Regions from separate parts of the Chryseobacterium sp. MYb328 genome, predicted to be linked through region 1. Evidence: riboswitches for the same ligand, from Rfam matches in the RefSeq annotation. Region 1 holds a riboswitch; the other holds the start of a gene.

Region 1 (8,388 bases):
CATATTGAGTAGTGGCTCCGAAAGCATTGTTATTGTTTGCATTGCTGTAAACACGGTAATTGATTGATCCGTTATTATCTATAAAGTTTACGGAACCATTAGTGTGCCCGAACCATTCTTCATTCACCATAAAGAATCCGTTGGTAAAGTTGGTAGAACTTACATAAGGGGAAACCGCTGTAAGAGTAGAAGATATTGCGGGTGTTTGAAAATCCGGGCTGTAATTCCAAACATCCCACGATCCATTTTCTAAAGCACGGGAGGAAGCTCCCACACCAGAAAACCCGAAGTCAGCATCAGCTGGATTTTTCACCCAATAAGACCAAAATCCATTATACCAACCTGACTTCCAATGATCGTTGATATCTTTTGCCAAATAATCATCAAAATCATACGCTGCTGTATTTACAATACCATCAATAGGATACAGAGGGTAAGTCGCATTACCGCTTTTAATCAATGCGTTAGAATCCTGTCCATTCAAATCAAATCCCAATCCTCCTATTGCAGTTCCGAACTGAGTCCCCTGATAAAGCAATGTAAAGAATCTTTTGTCTGTCTTTGCAATGGCTTTAAGCATATCTTCACCTGTCGCATTACCATCCCATCTGAATCCCCATACCAAAGCATCCGGGTTTTTACTGTCATTCCACTGTACTACGAATGCAGCCTGGTTAGAACCTGTTCCCACCCAATACTGAATATCAGAAAAACTGATGTTCGTTGCAGCATTCTTATTGATGGTATTCGAAAGGTTATTCCCCGAAATATCATTTCGCGGTACACCCTGTACTTTTATCTGAGCATTCGTGAAAAATGCAAACAGAAAAAATAGGGTAAAAAGGTAAAACTTTTTCATTTTTATTGATTTAAATATATTTTATGTTCGTTATTTTTTTAAATGCAAATCGTAGGCTCCTGCCACTTCTGTAGAAACTTCTCCCAGCCAACCAGCTTCCTGGTTTATTCCTGTATATACTTTTACGAAATCAATTCCCGGCAGTTTTACGTATTTTCCGTTTCTGTCAACGGCCCATGAAATATCAATATTGGAAGCCTCATCATTATTGGGGGCATTATCTGCATATCCGAATTCGTAGGATTTTCCTACCCAATAGTTCCCGGCTCCGCTTTGGTCGTAAAAATTATCTTTAAGTCTTGTTCCTGTAAACCCGTAAGAGGCATCTGAAAACCATAAAGGATAATAACTTTGTGAGTGGAAAGTATTTCTTGTTTTAAATCCCGTGTTCCCCTGGTTATCCTGCCATTTAATATATTCTATATCGGTTTGCCAAGGATCATTTCCAGGAACAGGTGTCTTATTTTCATTGGGTTTGAAATAGGTAATGCTGTAATTTTTGGTGGTTGTATTTTTAAAATATTCACTTCCGGCAATTTCATACCATTCATCATCATCAGGCTTTCCGTTTTTATTTTTATCATAAGCTACCATAATAATTCCCGGCTCACAGCTTCCTGAGCGGGGATCATTGGCAGAGTTTCCGAAAAATGCATTTCCTAAGACCTTAAAATCTCTTCCTTCCATATTGGGAATGGTATGGTCAAAACCAAATACGACATATCCTCCAAAACCTCCAAGACTTACCATAGAGGAATTAGATCCTACCAGATAGTTATTGGCTTTTTTGATCATATCTGCGGTTGTATTTCCCTGATCGAATTCAGGAATTTCATTCATAAACTGTCCTACAGCCGGACGAAAGTCAAATACTTTAGAAATATACTTACTTAGCGTTCCTGCTTCCTTAGTCACTTTGATTTTAGAATGAAATACTTTATCAGTTCCTACTTTTAATGTTAAAGGATAAATAGCGGTCTTGGTGCTGATAAATTCCAGTTCTGAATTCTGGGAAATGATGGAATCATTAATGCTCCAGGTGATGTTTCCCGAAATATTCGTAGGAATACTCAATACTCTGAAGCGTTCAATGGTATAAGCAGTATCTAATCCTTTAAACATTGGAGGTATTACTTCGGGATCGATAGGTGCTGCAACCTCATCATCATGTTGACAAGAAGCAATTATTCCTACAAACAGAAGGGATAAAAACCCGGCTGTTAAATAATTAATAGTTTTTTTATTCATGTTTCTCAGTTTCATTTAATTATATAAAAAGGCAAAATGGGCAGGGATATTTCCGCCTTCAGTCTTCCATTTAAAATGTCCGTTTTTATCAAAACAGTATACAAATCCCATGGACACATAGTTTCTGGCATCTGTCATATAAATATCTTCGGTAATTGGGTTTACTGCTATTCCGTAAGGCGTTTTAATGATTGTTTCATACTCCTTATCAATTATTCTGTTGGAAATAACCTGTTCGGTCTTTACGTCTATGATTCCAAATGTTTTTACATACGCGTGAGTATTGTAATTGAATTCATTTCCGTAGTAATACAGTTTATCATTTACGATGGTCATTTCACTGACAGCAATATGAAAGTCTTTCTTTATCACTCCTGTTGCTGCATCCACTAGATATAAATTGGAAGGAACGTTGTAATAATCTCCTCTTGAACTTACATACAGATCTCCGTAATTGTCTTTTTTAAGACGGTGAAGGTTGATGGCTACATCAATTTTTTTCTTTTCTGTAAAAGTGTTCAGATCAATTACTGAAACAGTTCTGTCATAATTTGGAACCATATATCCTCCGGAATTGGCAACAAATAATTGATTACCCACAATTTCCATTTCTTCAGGCTGATATCCTACTGTTGCTGTACGTTGAATAGTCAGCGATACCGTATCTATTTCTGCTACTTTTCCTTTGGGAGCTAACGGATTAATATCCACAGGTCCTGCATAACTGCTGGCATACGCTTTTCCATCTTTAAAGGTCATGTATCTGCAATTCTGTAGATAAATAGACTTGATATGTTTGGCGGTTTTAGCATCCAGCACTTCGATGGTATTGGAAACATTGACTACAATGTAAAGCTTACTGCCATAGATTTTAATATCATTTCCTACATCACCCAGTTCTTTTAAAACATTTGGATTGGTCTCGGAATAGATATTTCTGAAATATGTCCCTTTCGTGTAATCAAAAAAATCAAGGGTGCATTTATTGCTTCCCATATTTCCTTCATTCAGTACATAGAATCCTTTTATTCCTGTATTCTCTACAGGATTAAGTCCTTCCACTACTTCCATGGGAATAATGACATCATCGGTACGACAGGAGACAAGCGCAATTAATGTCAAAAACAGAAAACAAATATTTAACTTTTTCATAAATTAAAGTTTAAAGTGAGCCTGAAGTTTCTTCCCGGCATAGGATAATTGAGTACCACATCATAGTACTGGTTAAAAACATTATTCATTTCCAGATTGATTTTAAAAGGATGTCCAGCCAGGCTCAGTTTTCTCTGAATAGAAAGATCGTGGGTATACCAGGGCTGAATAAAATTATACTGAATATTATCCAGCTGCCCGTCATATCTTTTCCCTACATAAATTGTACTGTAGTTGAAGCTCCAGTCTTTATAATCAGCCATTAAGGTAAAGGATCCGCTATGCCATGGCGTATAAGGAATTTGTTCTCCATAATAGGTTTCTTTCTCTCCGCCATTGTTTGTTTTGTCCTGAGCTCTCTGATAGGTATACGATAATAATGGTTTAATTTTCACATTCCCTAACATCATTTCAGCCTGTACGTTTACATCTACTCCAATGATTTCAACCTTCCCAAGGTTCACCATCATCCAACGAAACATATTAGTGGTTGGCACTGCTACAATTTTATCTTTTACTTTGTTATAATAGCCATCTACTTTTACATAAAGACCTTTAAATAGGGAATGATCATACCTTTTCTGATAGGTAAATCCTACGTCATACTGATGGGTAAACTCAGGTTGCAGATAGGTATTTCCAACACTCGTATAATACAGGTCATTAAAGGTTGGCAATCTGAAGATATTTTTATAGAAAGCTCTGAGGGTAAGCTCTGGCATTGCTTCCGGCTGATAACTCATAAAGAAAGCAGGTGTCCATTCTCTCCTGTCATCAGGGCGCTTATTCATTTTTACTTCCTCAAAAGTAAATGTTCCTAAAAGACTTCCTAAAAACTTAAACCTGTTCCACTGGTAGGTAGAAGCTAAAGCAACAAGTGTAGTATAGCGGGTAGGATATGAAAATTTATACAAATTAGCATCCATATTATTATACTGAAAATCTCCATTCAGACTGACATCCCAATTAGGAGTGATAGAGTATACATTGGAAGAGGAAAGATAAACCTCCCGTTGAATATAAGTATTGATGGCGGGCATCGCAGACTGAGACAATACCGTATCGTTAAAATAAGTGTAATCGTAAGCAAACTTTGCCTTCAGCTGAGTTTCAAGCTTAGGAAACAGCTTTTTCCTGAAATTGGCCTGAACAAAATAATTTTCATCAAGCATTCTTGCTCCTCTTGCCTTAAAACGGTTCTTCACAATAGGTGCCGGAATACCACGGTTTGAAATATAACCATACCCTCGTATATTCCAGCTTCCGTTATTTAAAGTTCCATTAAGAGCAGCTTCAAAGCGTTTTGCTTTAATGTCGGAGTCATATCTTTTGGAAATAGTATCAGAAGCAGTAGCCCCATTAGGATATTTCCTGCTATAGTGGAACTTATAAAGCCCATCACTTTGGAGAAATTCTGCACTGACGCTTGCTGAAATTCTTTTTGAAATCTTTTGCTCTAAGCGAAAAGAAGGATTAAATAAATCAATAGAAGCACTTTTTGCTCTGATCAGAAGATTGGTTTTCCTGTTTCCTGTGAATACCGGTGTTTTGGGTTGTAAATAAATAGATCCTGACGATCCGAAGTCTTTTGCCGGTTGAAAAATTTCACTTTTCTGACCATTGTACAACGAGATCTCTTCCAGATCATCCAGAGAATATCTTCCCAAATCGACCACTCCGTTCTGAGCATTCCCAAGCTGGATTCCATCATAGAAAACACCTACATTCTGGCTTCCCATACTTCGGATATTGACCGTCTTCAAACCACCCATTCCACCGTAATCTTTAATCTGAACTCCGGAGAAATACCTTAATGCATCCGCAACAGAATGACTATTAAGCCTTTCAAGCTCTTCACCCTGTAAGACCTGTGCAGGCAAGATTTCTTTAAAGTTTTTTTTGTAAATATTGACAGTCTTTATGACTTCTCCTTTGATACTGTCTTTTTTTCTGGTTTGAGAAAATAGAATTTGAGAGGTTAACACGAATACCGTGAAAACAATTGTATGGAATTGAAATGTAGTTAGTTTTGCTATCATTAGCTCATTCATGGATCATGATGACGCTAATGGATATAAGAAAAGCAACGACAAAGCACAGCTGTTACTGCACAGAATCATTGTTGTCCTAAGCTTTATTCCACGAAAGCGTCAAACGTTTATTATTTCTGGCAGGTCTTCTGACTTACTCCGTTTTTGAAATCCTTCCCATTCCTAAAAACAGTGGATCTATTCTTCAAAAACTTTGGTGCGGAGCTTACAGCAGCGGGTCTGTTCCAGATTTTCACCGGATTCCCTTTTAAGAGCTTATTATGGCTCACCAAATTCCGGCAAAGATATAAAATTCTCACCAGATACGATGGCATGCAGAATAAAATGATTATCAATTAGTAAACATGAAAAATCCCGCTAGATTGTAACGGGATTTAAGCAATCAATTTTTGTTGAGTTTTTCTGTTTTTACCCGTGATTATTTTTTTACAAATTCACGATCACTAAGCGTTTTCATAAACAGGATAAGATTTGTCTTTTCCTGCTCCGAGAGAGGAATTCTGTTTCCATTATTTTTAAAAACAGGATCAAGGTTATCTGCAGATAAAACACCTTTGTCAAAATAATCAAGGACTGCCCTTAATGTTGGGAACTGTCCATAACTTCCATAAGGTGCTGTATATTCTACATTTCTTAAAGAAGGAACCCGAAAACTCATATAATCTGCCGGAATACCCGTAACCCTTCCACGGCCGGCTTCATTGGTATCCGGATTTACAGGAAACCCAATATTCCTGAAACTCTGATCAGTAAACAACTCTGTATTATGACAACCCGCACATTTCTGTTGAAAAGTCTGATATCCCAAGGCTTCATTTTCTGTAAAACTTTCTCCTTCTTTCCGTTTTACCTTATCATACTTGCTATTGGCAGAAATCAGAGTGTACTCATACTGTGCAATACTCTTATAAATCCTTTCAGCAGTAATGGCTTCATCTCCAAATGCTTTTCTGAATAAATCTTTATACATCATATCATCCCTTATTTTCCCTATCACTTCCAGAATAGAAGACCCCATTTCTTCATGAGTAATAATAGGAACCAACGGCTGTTTTTCCAATTCAAGGATATTGCCATCCCAATTATAAAACTTCATAAAGAGCATATTCTGAATAGCGGGAACATTTCGCAACCCTACTCTATTCTGAATTCCTATTCCCTGTGCATTATGATCTGCAAAAGAATTTCCCTGAATATGACAGCTGGAACAGGAAATAGTATTATCTGCACTTAACCTTTTCTCATTAAATAATTTCTCCCCTAATTCTACTCCATATTTTGTAGGTTTATTAGAGTTCACCGAATTGTTTAGTTCCGGAAACCCAGACGGAATATTGAGCAAGACCTGTGGATTATCGTCAGAAATAGGTTCGTAACGATCATTATTACAAGATATTAACAGAATGAAAATGGCTAAAAAACTTAATCCTTTTTTCATTGCAGCAGAGAAGAGTCTAGTTTTCAACACCACTCACTGAAAACATTCCGGAAATATCACTTGAACCATTTCCACCAAGGTTATCAACAAATTTTACCATTTGGTTAGCAGTATGAATATTCGGAGTAGCATTACCATCTGATCCTGTTCCCGTAACCAATACAATCGTATTAATTTTCCCCGTTAACAGTTTATCAAAATCTGCTTTAATAATAATTTTAGGCGCTTTGTTATCTACAATGGCATGTTGAGAAAGATCTAAAGTCACATCTCTATATGCATCTACTCCCTGGGTAAAATTACCTTCTGATCCTTTTATAGTACTTCCTGTGTGGATAGACATCTGTTTGTTATCTACTCCATAAAAACCTTCGATTTTTGTAAAACGATACCCTGCTCCCCATTCCCACATCATTTGGGTATCGTTAGAACCTACAGTGGCATAGAACTTTGGAAATCTCACCTGATCCAAAACATTCAGGTCTTTTTTTACTCCTAATCCGAATTTGATCTTTTTATACTCTCCGGCAGGGATATTACTCAGCAAATAACGAAGCGTTTCCGGTTTTGATTGGTCAATCACGGTAGCGCCCTGATCCAGATCATTGACTTTATAAGGAACTTCATTACCATCTGCTTTTACCAGACGAATATTACTGATCACATATTTCAATTCTGAAAAATGATGAACTTGTCCTTCTGCTGAAGTATTGATAGTGGCTGTACTTGAAGTGGCACCTCCGAGAACAATCGTTTCATTTCTAAACGTATTCTTGAATTCAAGGGTAACATTATTGGCAACAGGATTATCATCACTGTTTTGGCAAGAAATTACACCTAATGAAAAAGCGGATAATAGTAGATATTGTTTTAAGTTTTGCATTTTAAAAATTTTAGTTGTTGTTGTTTTAATTAAAGTTTTTGTCATCTTTAAAAGTTGAATTTTAAAGACGTATAAATATTACGCCCCATTCTTGGGATGTTTCCCCAGTCTGCATAGGTGCTGTAATATTTGTTTAACAGGTTTTCGGCTCCTACCTGAAAAACGGTTCTAAGTTTTTTGATTCTGAAAGTATAATCCATGGAAAAGTTCCATATGGTATATGCCGGCGTCTGATCTTCACCATATTCCGGACTGTAATTGAGCTGGATAAAATCTCCATTTATAGAGGTCTGAATTCCAAAATTCCCATGGGTATAATGTAATGAGGTCAGATAGCTTAAAGGGCGGATGAAAGGCAGATTTTTTCCTTTATCATCCCTTCCTCTTGCATATGTTATCGTTCCTTTCCAATGTAAATCCGAGATAATGCTATAATTTGCATTCAGAGACATATTAAAGAGGGTCGCATGATCCAGTGAAGTATAAGCCTTCACTCCTACGGATTGATAATTCATGGGACTTCCCAGACTTAAAATTTTTCCGATAATATAATTCTGAATATAGAAGTAATTTACTTTGGCTTCAATACTCATTTTTTCATTTTTAAAACCTGCACTGGCATTGGTTTCGTAAGAAATTTCATTTTTTAAATCAGGGTTTCCAATATAGTCATAGCGGTCAAAGCTGTTGTAAATATAATATCCATATCCTTCTGAAACGGAAGGTGCTCTGTGTCCGTAACCAGTTCCTACAGAAA
Region 2 (8,388 bases), on a different contig from region 1:
ATTATTTATGATGGCGTGCTCAATTTTGAGGCCATGTGCAGCTATATTTTTACAATTGATTTTAAAAATAACAGAGTTTGGATTGAATAGGCTGAACAAACACCACCTTTCTTCCAAATATCTTTTATTTTCTAAACTAATTATCAAGGTCAATAATAATAAAAAGCGGCGGAATAAATCCGCCGCTTTCCGTTAAAAAAATCTAATTATTGAATATCGACTATATACATAGTTCCTTTGTCTACCTTCCCTGTTTTAGGAAGTATTTTTGCTTTAGGATTTCCGTTTCCATCATCTACTACCCCAAAGTCATCATCATTGAAAACAGCCAGTTTATTGTTTCCTAAATAAACAATTCCCTCAAATTTATCGTGCTCATATCCTAGTTTAGCAACCAGGTCTACCGCTAGTTTTTTAGAAACAGGTTTAATTCCTGCGTTGGCAAGTTCATCCCAGGTACACTGTTCCAACGCTTTTCCGTTTACTTTCATTCCGTCTACAGCTGCAAGGTCAGTTCCGGTAACATCCGTTGCATCACTTAAGTTGATTCTGTATACCTTTTTAATTCCGCCCTGTGTCCCGAAATTACCATCTCTTTCAATCACTAGGAATTCATTATTCCCTAATGCCGTAATGTCACAAACAGAATCCGAAGCTCCACCATCCTGCTTATACAGATATTGTTTCGTTTTTCCAGTACTGATATCGAAAGTTACGATTCTCGTTAAGGTTGTGTTCGTTGCCAAAGCTTTTGAAGGCACCAACATCATGGACTGTATTGTCCCCACCAATGTTTTCCCGTCCGGAGTTATACAAAGACCTTCCATTCCTCTGTTGGCTCTTCTTTTAGCTAAAACGGCAGGTAATTTTCTACTTCCTGTATTTACCCCAATCGGGCTTATTCTTTCCAGCTCTACTCCATCAGCACTATAATGAACAATGTGCGGTCCGTATTCATCAGAAACCCAGAATGTACCATCTGATGCAGCTACAATACTTTCACTGTCTAAGCCATATTTATCCGTTCCCAGAACATTTCCTGATGCATCATAAGCTACTTCACCTGTACTTCCCATTCCTACTGGGTTTGGAAGTCCTGTAATAGGCTGTCCGGATGGATTTTTAAGTTTAATATATTTGATTACTTCTACATTCCCTTCAGCATTAATTTTAAAATGCATAATGGTTGGAGTAAAATTGGGAGTTAAAAATTTTTTACCATTCTGATAATCTGTATTCGGACCACGGTCTGTAATCACATAAAACTCCCCTTTTCTTGTAGGGTGAGCAGCAGCTCCTGAGCCAAATCCACCATTAATCACAGCTACTCCGTTTATTGTTGCCAAAGTAGAAAATGGAAATTCCTGCGGAAGTTTAGAATAATTAACATCCTGGTTATTTACATTATTTTCATCATCTTTACATGACCATAATACAGTCATCATCAAAGCAGATAATAGTAATTTTTTCATATTAACTTTTATGGCGCGAAAGTATAACTTGATTATAAACTGATCTTGAATGCAATGATAATTGTATTTTAACAATAGAACCTAAAGATGAATTCAGTATAAACAACAAAAATTCAGATTTAACTTAAAAATCCGAACACATAAACCCAATCCATTACCAATCAATAAATTCAAATTCAGAAAATACAATTAACCTTTAATAAAAGGTTAAAACAGGTATGTAATTCACAAAATAGGCATCAAAAATTTATATGATATATTTGCGGTCTTTAAGGTTGAACACTGTTCATAATAGGGAATTAAGTGAGAATATTATTCAAATCTTGAGCTGTACCCGCAACTGTAAGCTGTTTACCTGTAGCTGTATGATACCACTGGACCAAAATCCGGGAAGGTTAGCTATAGGATGCGAGCCAGGAGACCTGCCTTGAATAAACTTTTAATTTTAGAATCAGACTATACCAGTCTCTTCCTATTAATAAGTTTCGGGAATAAAACTTTAATTTAATTATATTATGAGAAAAATCTATTTTTTTTTCTTACTGCTTTGTACGCAGTTTTTCTTCGCTCAATTCACAGAAAATGACATTAAGTTTTGGGTGGGAACCGGTTCTAAAAAGGCCTATTTCATTGCTGATTTTAATGACAACAACACGCCTAATTCTTATGTTTGGGGCTATCGTTTTGATGATGATAATTTAATGGCGGAAGATATGGTTAATGCTATTGTAGAAGCAGAGCCTAAAATAGAGGCTGACATTCCTTCAGGGTTCCTGTACAGCTTCACATACAATCATCATACTCCAAGTACAGATGACTACTGGATTACCTGGTCGGGACCTAATGCAGGGAATATGTCCAATCAAAATAATGGTGTAGGCTATACTGCTTTAACAGACGGACTATGGTTTGGAATAACCTATGGAATGGATGAAATTGATACCCCACCATCAACTCCAGTACCCGCTTACAGTTCCCAATGGTATACTTCATCACAAATTACCCATTGGATTGGAACAGGAACCAATAAAAGTCTTGTAGTGGTAGATTTTGGAACTAATAATTCTAATGATCAAGCCAATTCATTTGTTTTTGGAATTCAGTATAATGGCAGTATAACAGCGGAACAGGCTCTGCAGCTTATCCAGTCACAAGCTTCCTATTTCAATTTCACTTCCAGCAATAACCAAATTTCCAATCTATCACTCAATACCTTCACAGGAAATAACTCCGGAACAGAAAACTGGAAATTATACACCGGAGAAGACCTTTCTAGCTGGCAGAAAAAAACTGATCTCAGCCAGATACAATTGAGTAACAATATATGGTTAGGATTAAGTTTCGGACAAAGAAGACCTTTCACACCAACTGAGGCACATAACGCTACATTATCGGTGGCTTCAGCAAACAAGAAAGCATTATTCAATATTTATCCAAATCCAACAAGTGATTTTATTCAGATTGAAACTCCTGAAAATATCAAAGAAGTCAATATTTATTCTTCTTTAGGACAGAAAGTGATGACTACTCAGACATCTAAGATTAATGTTACATCTTTAAATACCGGTGTATACTGGGTTGAGGTTAAAACTAAGAGTGGTTCTACTGTACATAAGATTGTGAAGAAGTAAAGAGGGAGATGGTAAACCACCCCGTCAAAAATTCTTTGAATTTTCGACACCCCTCCATCGGAGGAGAATATCACGTCTTCAATTTTGATATTTCTTCGTTATAGCAATCCGCTATGAAACGTACAATAAAAATTCGTGTATTCGCCGCAAACAAAAAAACGCATCCAAGTTGGATGCGTTTTTCATTATGATTATACAATCAATTATTTTTTCTCTGTAGATCTTTGAAGAACCTCATCTACCATACCGTAGCTTTTAGCTTCTTCGGAAGTCATCCAGTAATCTCTGTCGGAAGATTTCTCTACCCACTCGTAAGTCTGTCCTGAATGATGAGCAATAATGTCATAAAGCTCCTGCTTCAATTTCAACATCTCTCTTAAGTTGATCTCCATATCGGAAGCTACTCCCTGAGCACCTCCTGAAGGCTGGTGAATCATTACTCTTGAATGTTTAAGCGCAGAACGCTTTCCTTTTTCTCCTGCAACCAATAATACGGCTCCCATAGAAGCAGCCATTCCTGTACAGATTGTCGCTACATCCGGCTTAATGATCTGCATGGTGTCATAAATACCTAAACCGGCATATACACTTCCACCAGGAGAATTGATATAGATCTGAATATCTTTAGACGGATCTGCACTTTCCAGGAATAAAAGCTGAGCAGTAACGATATTCGCTACCTGATCGTCAATTCCAGTTCCCAGGAAGATAATTCTATCCATCATCAGACGGGAAAAAACGTCCATCTGAGCAACGTTTAATCTTCTTTCTTCCATGATGTACGGAGTTAAATTCGTTGGGCCATACATTCCCATATACTGATCGGTAGCCAGACCGTTGTTTCCTAAATGTTTTACAGAGAAATCTCTGAATTCCTTTTTAATGTCCATATTGATATTATGTATTATTTTAAAATATTTCCGAAGTTTAAATTACAATATTTATTCCTAAAATTTTATAGGACTTTTTGTCATAGAATCCGGAATCCTTTTGTCTTTAAACTATCTTTTCCGATCTACATAGATTCCCTTGATCGGGGAATACTCAATGATATTACTCAATCGGATGGAAGCCTGCTTCAGTAAAGTAATTTTTTTGATCAGCTCAAAGTACTTTACTTCATCAGCCCCACTGTATTGATCCAGCTCGCCCGCCGTTTCCTTAATCAGATAATCAATATATCTGTATTTATGTAGCAAAACATCACCCTGGATCTGATCTGCAACATTATCTCCGTAATTGGGTGGATAAATATTTCTGGACGCCCAATTTTCAAGCTCATCCAAAGGAATCAGCGCATCCACAACCTTTGTCGTAATTTCTTCATCCATAAAAGATACAAAAAAGTTTCCACTTCTCAATTCATCTTTCTGAATTCCTTCTTTGACCTGATTGATAATAATCTCATTTCCTTTAACTAAAAATGTATATTGTTCCTCTTCAAAGTGATGAATAATTTCTTCAATAACTGTTATCTGATATTCTTCATTATTTTCATTTTTCCTTTTAAGAACAATATCTCCAAATGCTAACATATGCTCAACAAGTTTGTTCTCCATAAACAATACTTCAAACAAAAAAGGGTCTTCTTTTTCTTTATCCGGAGGAACAATCTCCAGCTTTGGAGCCGCTTTTTCCTTATGCTGCTGCTGGACATGATGGGTCTGATTCTGGGTAATCTGCTTCTGAACATCCAGCTCATTGAAAAGACTCTGTTCAGAAAGTCCGAATTTATTGGAAACCTCCTTCAGATACACTTCCCTCTTCAGTGCGTTCTGTACAAAGGAAACTGATTTTACGATATCACGAATTGCTTCCGCCTTTTTGATAGGATCATTTCCAACATCCCGCAACAGAATTTCCGCCTTAAAATCGATGAAATCCATCGCTTCATTTTCAATGTATTTTTCTACATATTCCTGCGGATGTTTTCTGGCGAAGGAATCCGGGTCATCACCATCAGGGAACAGCAAAACACGGATGTTCATCCCTTCTGTCAGCAACATGTCAATGCTTCTGAAGCTGGCTTTAATCCCTGCATTATCTCCATCAAAAAGAATCGTTACGTTTTCCGTAAGTCTCTTAATCAACTTAATCTGCTCAGTGGTAAGGGAAGTTCCGGAACTTGCTACAACGTTTTCAATTCCGGACATATGAAGTGAAATCACATCCATATATCCTTCCACCAAAAGACAGCCATTCTTTCTTGAAATGGCCTGCTTACTTTGGTTTAACCCGTAAAGAACATTGGATTTATGATAGATCTCCGTTTCCGGCGAGTTGAGATACTTTGCTGTTTTTACATTATTCTTAAGGATTCTCGCTCCAAAGCCCAAAACCCTTCCTGAGAAACTATGGATCGGGAAAATTACCCTTTCACGGAATCTGTCAACACCTGCCGGAGTATTTTCAGGAAAAATAGAAAGCCCTGATTTTTCAAGAATCTCTTTAGTATAGCCTTTCTCTAAAGCATAAGCGGTAAATGCATTCTTTTGTTCTGGAGAATATCCAAGTTGGAACTTATTAATAATATCATCTTTAAGTTCTCTTTCTTTAAAGTAGGATAATCCTATACTTCTCCCCTCTTTGTTATCCCAAAGGATTTCCTGAAAATAAGTATTAGCTACTTCATGAATTTTAAACAACAGATCTTTTTCTGTCTGTGCATGTTTTGCTTCTTCAGAAATTTCACGCAGATCTTCTTCGATTTCAATTCCGTATTTTTTTGCGGCATGACGGAGAGCTTCAGGATAAGTGAAGTTTTCAATTTCCATTAAAAAGGATATCGCGGTTCCTCCTTTTCCAGTAGAGAAATCCTTCCAGATCTGCTTACTTGGCGAAACAACAAAACTGGGAGACTTTTCTTCATGAAAAGGACTGAGGCCTTTAAAGTTAGACCCCGCTCTTTTCAACTGCACATATTCACCTACAATCTCTTCCACCCTGATTGTGGAGAATATTTTATCTATGGTCTGCTTAGAAATCATGATGTAAAAATATGACATTTCTCTTCCTCTAACAAAAAAAGAAAGCCTTACAAAAGTTTTCTATAGAGTAATTTATTACCCTAAAATCCTCTAACCCCTTGCTACACATACTTCAATAAAAAAGCCGGGAAACTCCCGGCTTAAAAGTATTTATAAACAAAATTATTTTTTTATGAATTTCAGACTCTCTTTTGTAGTACCATATTCTATATTAACAATATAGATACCCTTTTCCAAACCATTAGTATATTTACCAAAGTCTAAGCTATTTTCACCATTTACTTTTACAGTATATTGATTCAACAATTTAGAGGAGTAGTTATAAATTTTAACATTTACCTCTCCTGTAAGCACACCACTACTTATTAGTTTTGTATTATCACCAATAGGATTATCACCAATGGTAAATTGAGTTCTATTTTGAATATTTGCGGCTTTAGATTGAGTAACATTTCCGTTATTTGAAACAACAAAACCATTTATAATATTTCTTTTGATTCCATTCCCAAGATTAGCGGTTAGCTTTATAGAATAGATCCCATTCTGTTCACGATTTACATCTGCTACAAATTTATTGTTACGAAGCTCAAATTTCAAGTTCACTGGCTTTTCTTCAGATGTCATATTCATTCCTTTTAAATCCGATATCCAATAGGCTTCATTTTTAATTGAAACTTTTTGAAGTTCTTCAGAACTAAGGTTAGGAAAAGATATTTCCAGATAAGTTTTCTCATTATCTTTTTTAATTTTATACTCCATCGGACTGTCAATTCCATCTTCAACCACAGCTATAAATTTAGAATTACTGTTTAGTTTAAGCTCTTTATTTCTTAAATTGAAGCCGAATGACAGTAAATGGCTTTCAAAACCTCCACTCTTATCTAGGGTCCTATTACTTTTTACTTGGCTCAACATTTTTCCAGTAGCAGAATCTATAATATCTACAGAAGCATTTGCATCTTTGGTAATAATTTCAAAACGAACATTATTGACATTTTTTCCAAACTGTAAATTTTCCAGATCGTTATTTGAAATCAATTGATAGTTACTTACCACTTTAAATTCAGCCCTTTCCGGTTGTGATATTCTATTTGCCACACCATTATTGATAACTTGTCCATCCAAAACAGGTTTTATAGCATTATTCCAAACATAGACTCCTTCCATTATATCTATATGATTAATATATCCTCTAGGGTCAGTGTCAGTCATTAATTGCTTAGAACCCGGTCTTGTTGAGCTATAAAATGGGGTAACCCCGTCATTTTTCCCTCCTCCTAAAGCAAGAATTGCATTTCCTGCCGGAATAATTACGGGAGAAAGCAATCCTGTTACTCTGGTATATCCCCAAGCCCCCAGACTATAATATTTCTTAGGTTGGTTAAGTGAATGGTTATCCATGTAAGGTCTGAAATAAGTATCACAGTAAGAGGTAGTGGACAGTTGTGAACCTTGTCCCAATTGCAAAGCCTGCGTTATCCAGGTAAGTACCGGATAGTTAACAAAATCTGCAAGTTGAGTTCCTCTGTGGGGAGTACCTAAAGTAATCACTTTATCTACTTTATTTATTTTTTTATATTCCAATAGGGCAACATCTGAAGCCTTTCCCCCATTACTATGAGCTATAATAGTAATTGTATTGGCTCCAAAATAAGTCTCTACCTGATCAATTGCTCTGGACAATATTTTTCCGTTCTCCCAGTCTCCCAAAAACCTGCTGGTTGCTACAAAAGCCGTTTTATATCCGGCATTATAAGCTTCTTTATACATTGAGTTTCCAATAAGTAAAGATTCAGTAGACCCTATAAAACCGTGGGTAAAAAGGATTGTTTTCCCGTTATAATTAGGCGGCGTAGTCCCATACAAAATATTTTTTTCCAGGAGACTATTAAGATAGTTTAAAGATAAAGCATTAGGCTTTGGTAAAATAGCAGAAGAAAGCTGCTGAGTAAAAAATTTACTAGAGAAAATAACCAGAAATAGTAACAATTTTTTTTTCATAAGATGTAATTTTTAATTATGTTTTTACTAAAATAACAAATCACTAAAACAATTAGATGAATCTATATAATCTTAATTCTTTAGAACGCAAAAGGTATTAAGCAAGACCAACACATCACTGTAAAGTGATTTATAAATATCCGACCAAATTTAAAATAGCAATAATAAAATAACAAATAAAATTGACGAAAAATAAATTAAACACAATAAATAATACAAATAATTAAATTACCAATAAAAATATTCAACAAAAAGAATCTTATTCAGAATTATATTAAAAAAAAGCGATTCACTAAC

What was found. Region 1 has a riboswitch for cobalamin ahead of WH267_RS04745 (TonB-dependent receptor plug domain-containing protein). Riboswitches for the same ligand answer to the same signal wherever they lie in the genome.
Region 2: linked by a shared signal. The riboswitch ahead of WH267_RS13300 (T9SS type A sorting domain-containing protein) and the one ahead of WH267_RS04745 (TonB-dependent receptor plug domain-containing protein) in region 1 are both predicted to bind cobalamin.

The regions. Positions count from the first base shown of each region.
Region 1 covers NZ_JBBGZQ010000003.1:154,298-162,685, forward strand. The annotation lists gene WH267_RS04730 (T9SS type A sorting domain-containing protein) at 1-859, opposite strand, end outside; gene WH267_RS04735 (cell surface protein) at 890-2,107, opposite strand; gene WH267_RS04740 (YncE family protein) at 2,123-3,259, opposite strand; gene WH267_RS04745 (TonB-dependent receptor plug domain-containing protein) at 3,256-5,298, opposite strand; cobalamin riboswitch at 5,412-5,598, opposite strand; gene WH267_RS04750 (cytochrome-c peroxidase) at 5,729-6,748, opposite strand; gene WH267_RS04755 (MbnP family protein) at 6,765-7,631, opposite strand; gene WH267_RS04760 (TonB-dependent receptor plug domain-containing protein) at 7,679-8,388, opposite strand, start outside.
Region 2 covers NZ_JBBGZQ010000012.1:65,788-74,175, forward strand. The annotation lists gene WH267_RS13290 (aspartyl protease family protein) at 1-90, shown strand, start outside; gene WH267_RS13295 (esterase-like activity of phytase family protein) at 207-1,472, opposite strand; cobalamin riboswitch at 1,728-1,916, shown strand; gene WH267_RS13300 (T9SS type A sorting domain-containing protein) at 1,988-3,103, shown strand; gene clpP (ATP-dependent Clp endopeptidase proteolytic subunit ClpP) at 3,307-3,993, opposite strand; gene dnaG (DNA primase) at 4,105-6,090, opposite strand; gene WH267_RS13315 (PGAP1-like alpha/beta domain-containing protein) at 6,253-8,091, opposite strand.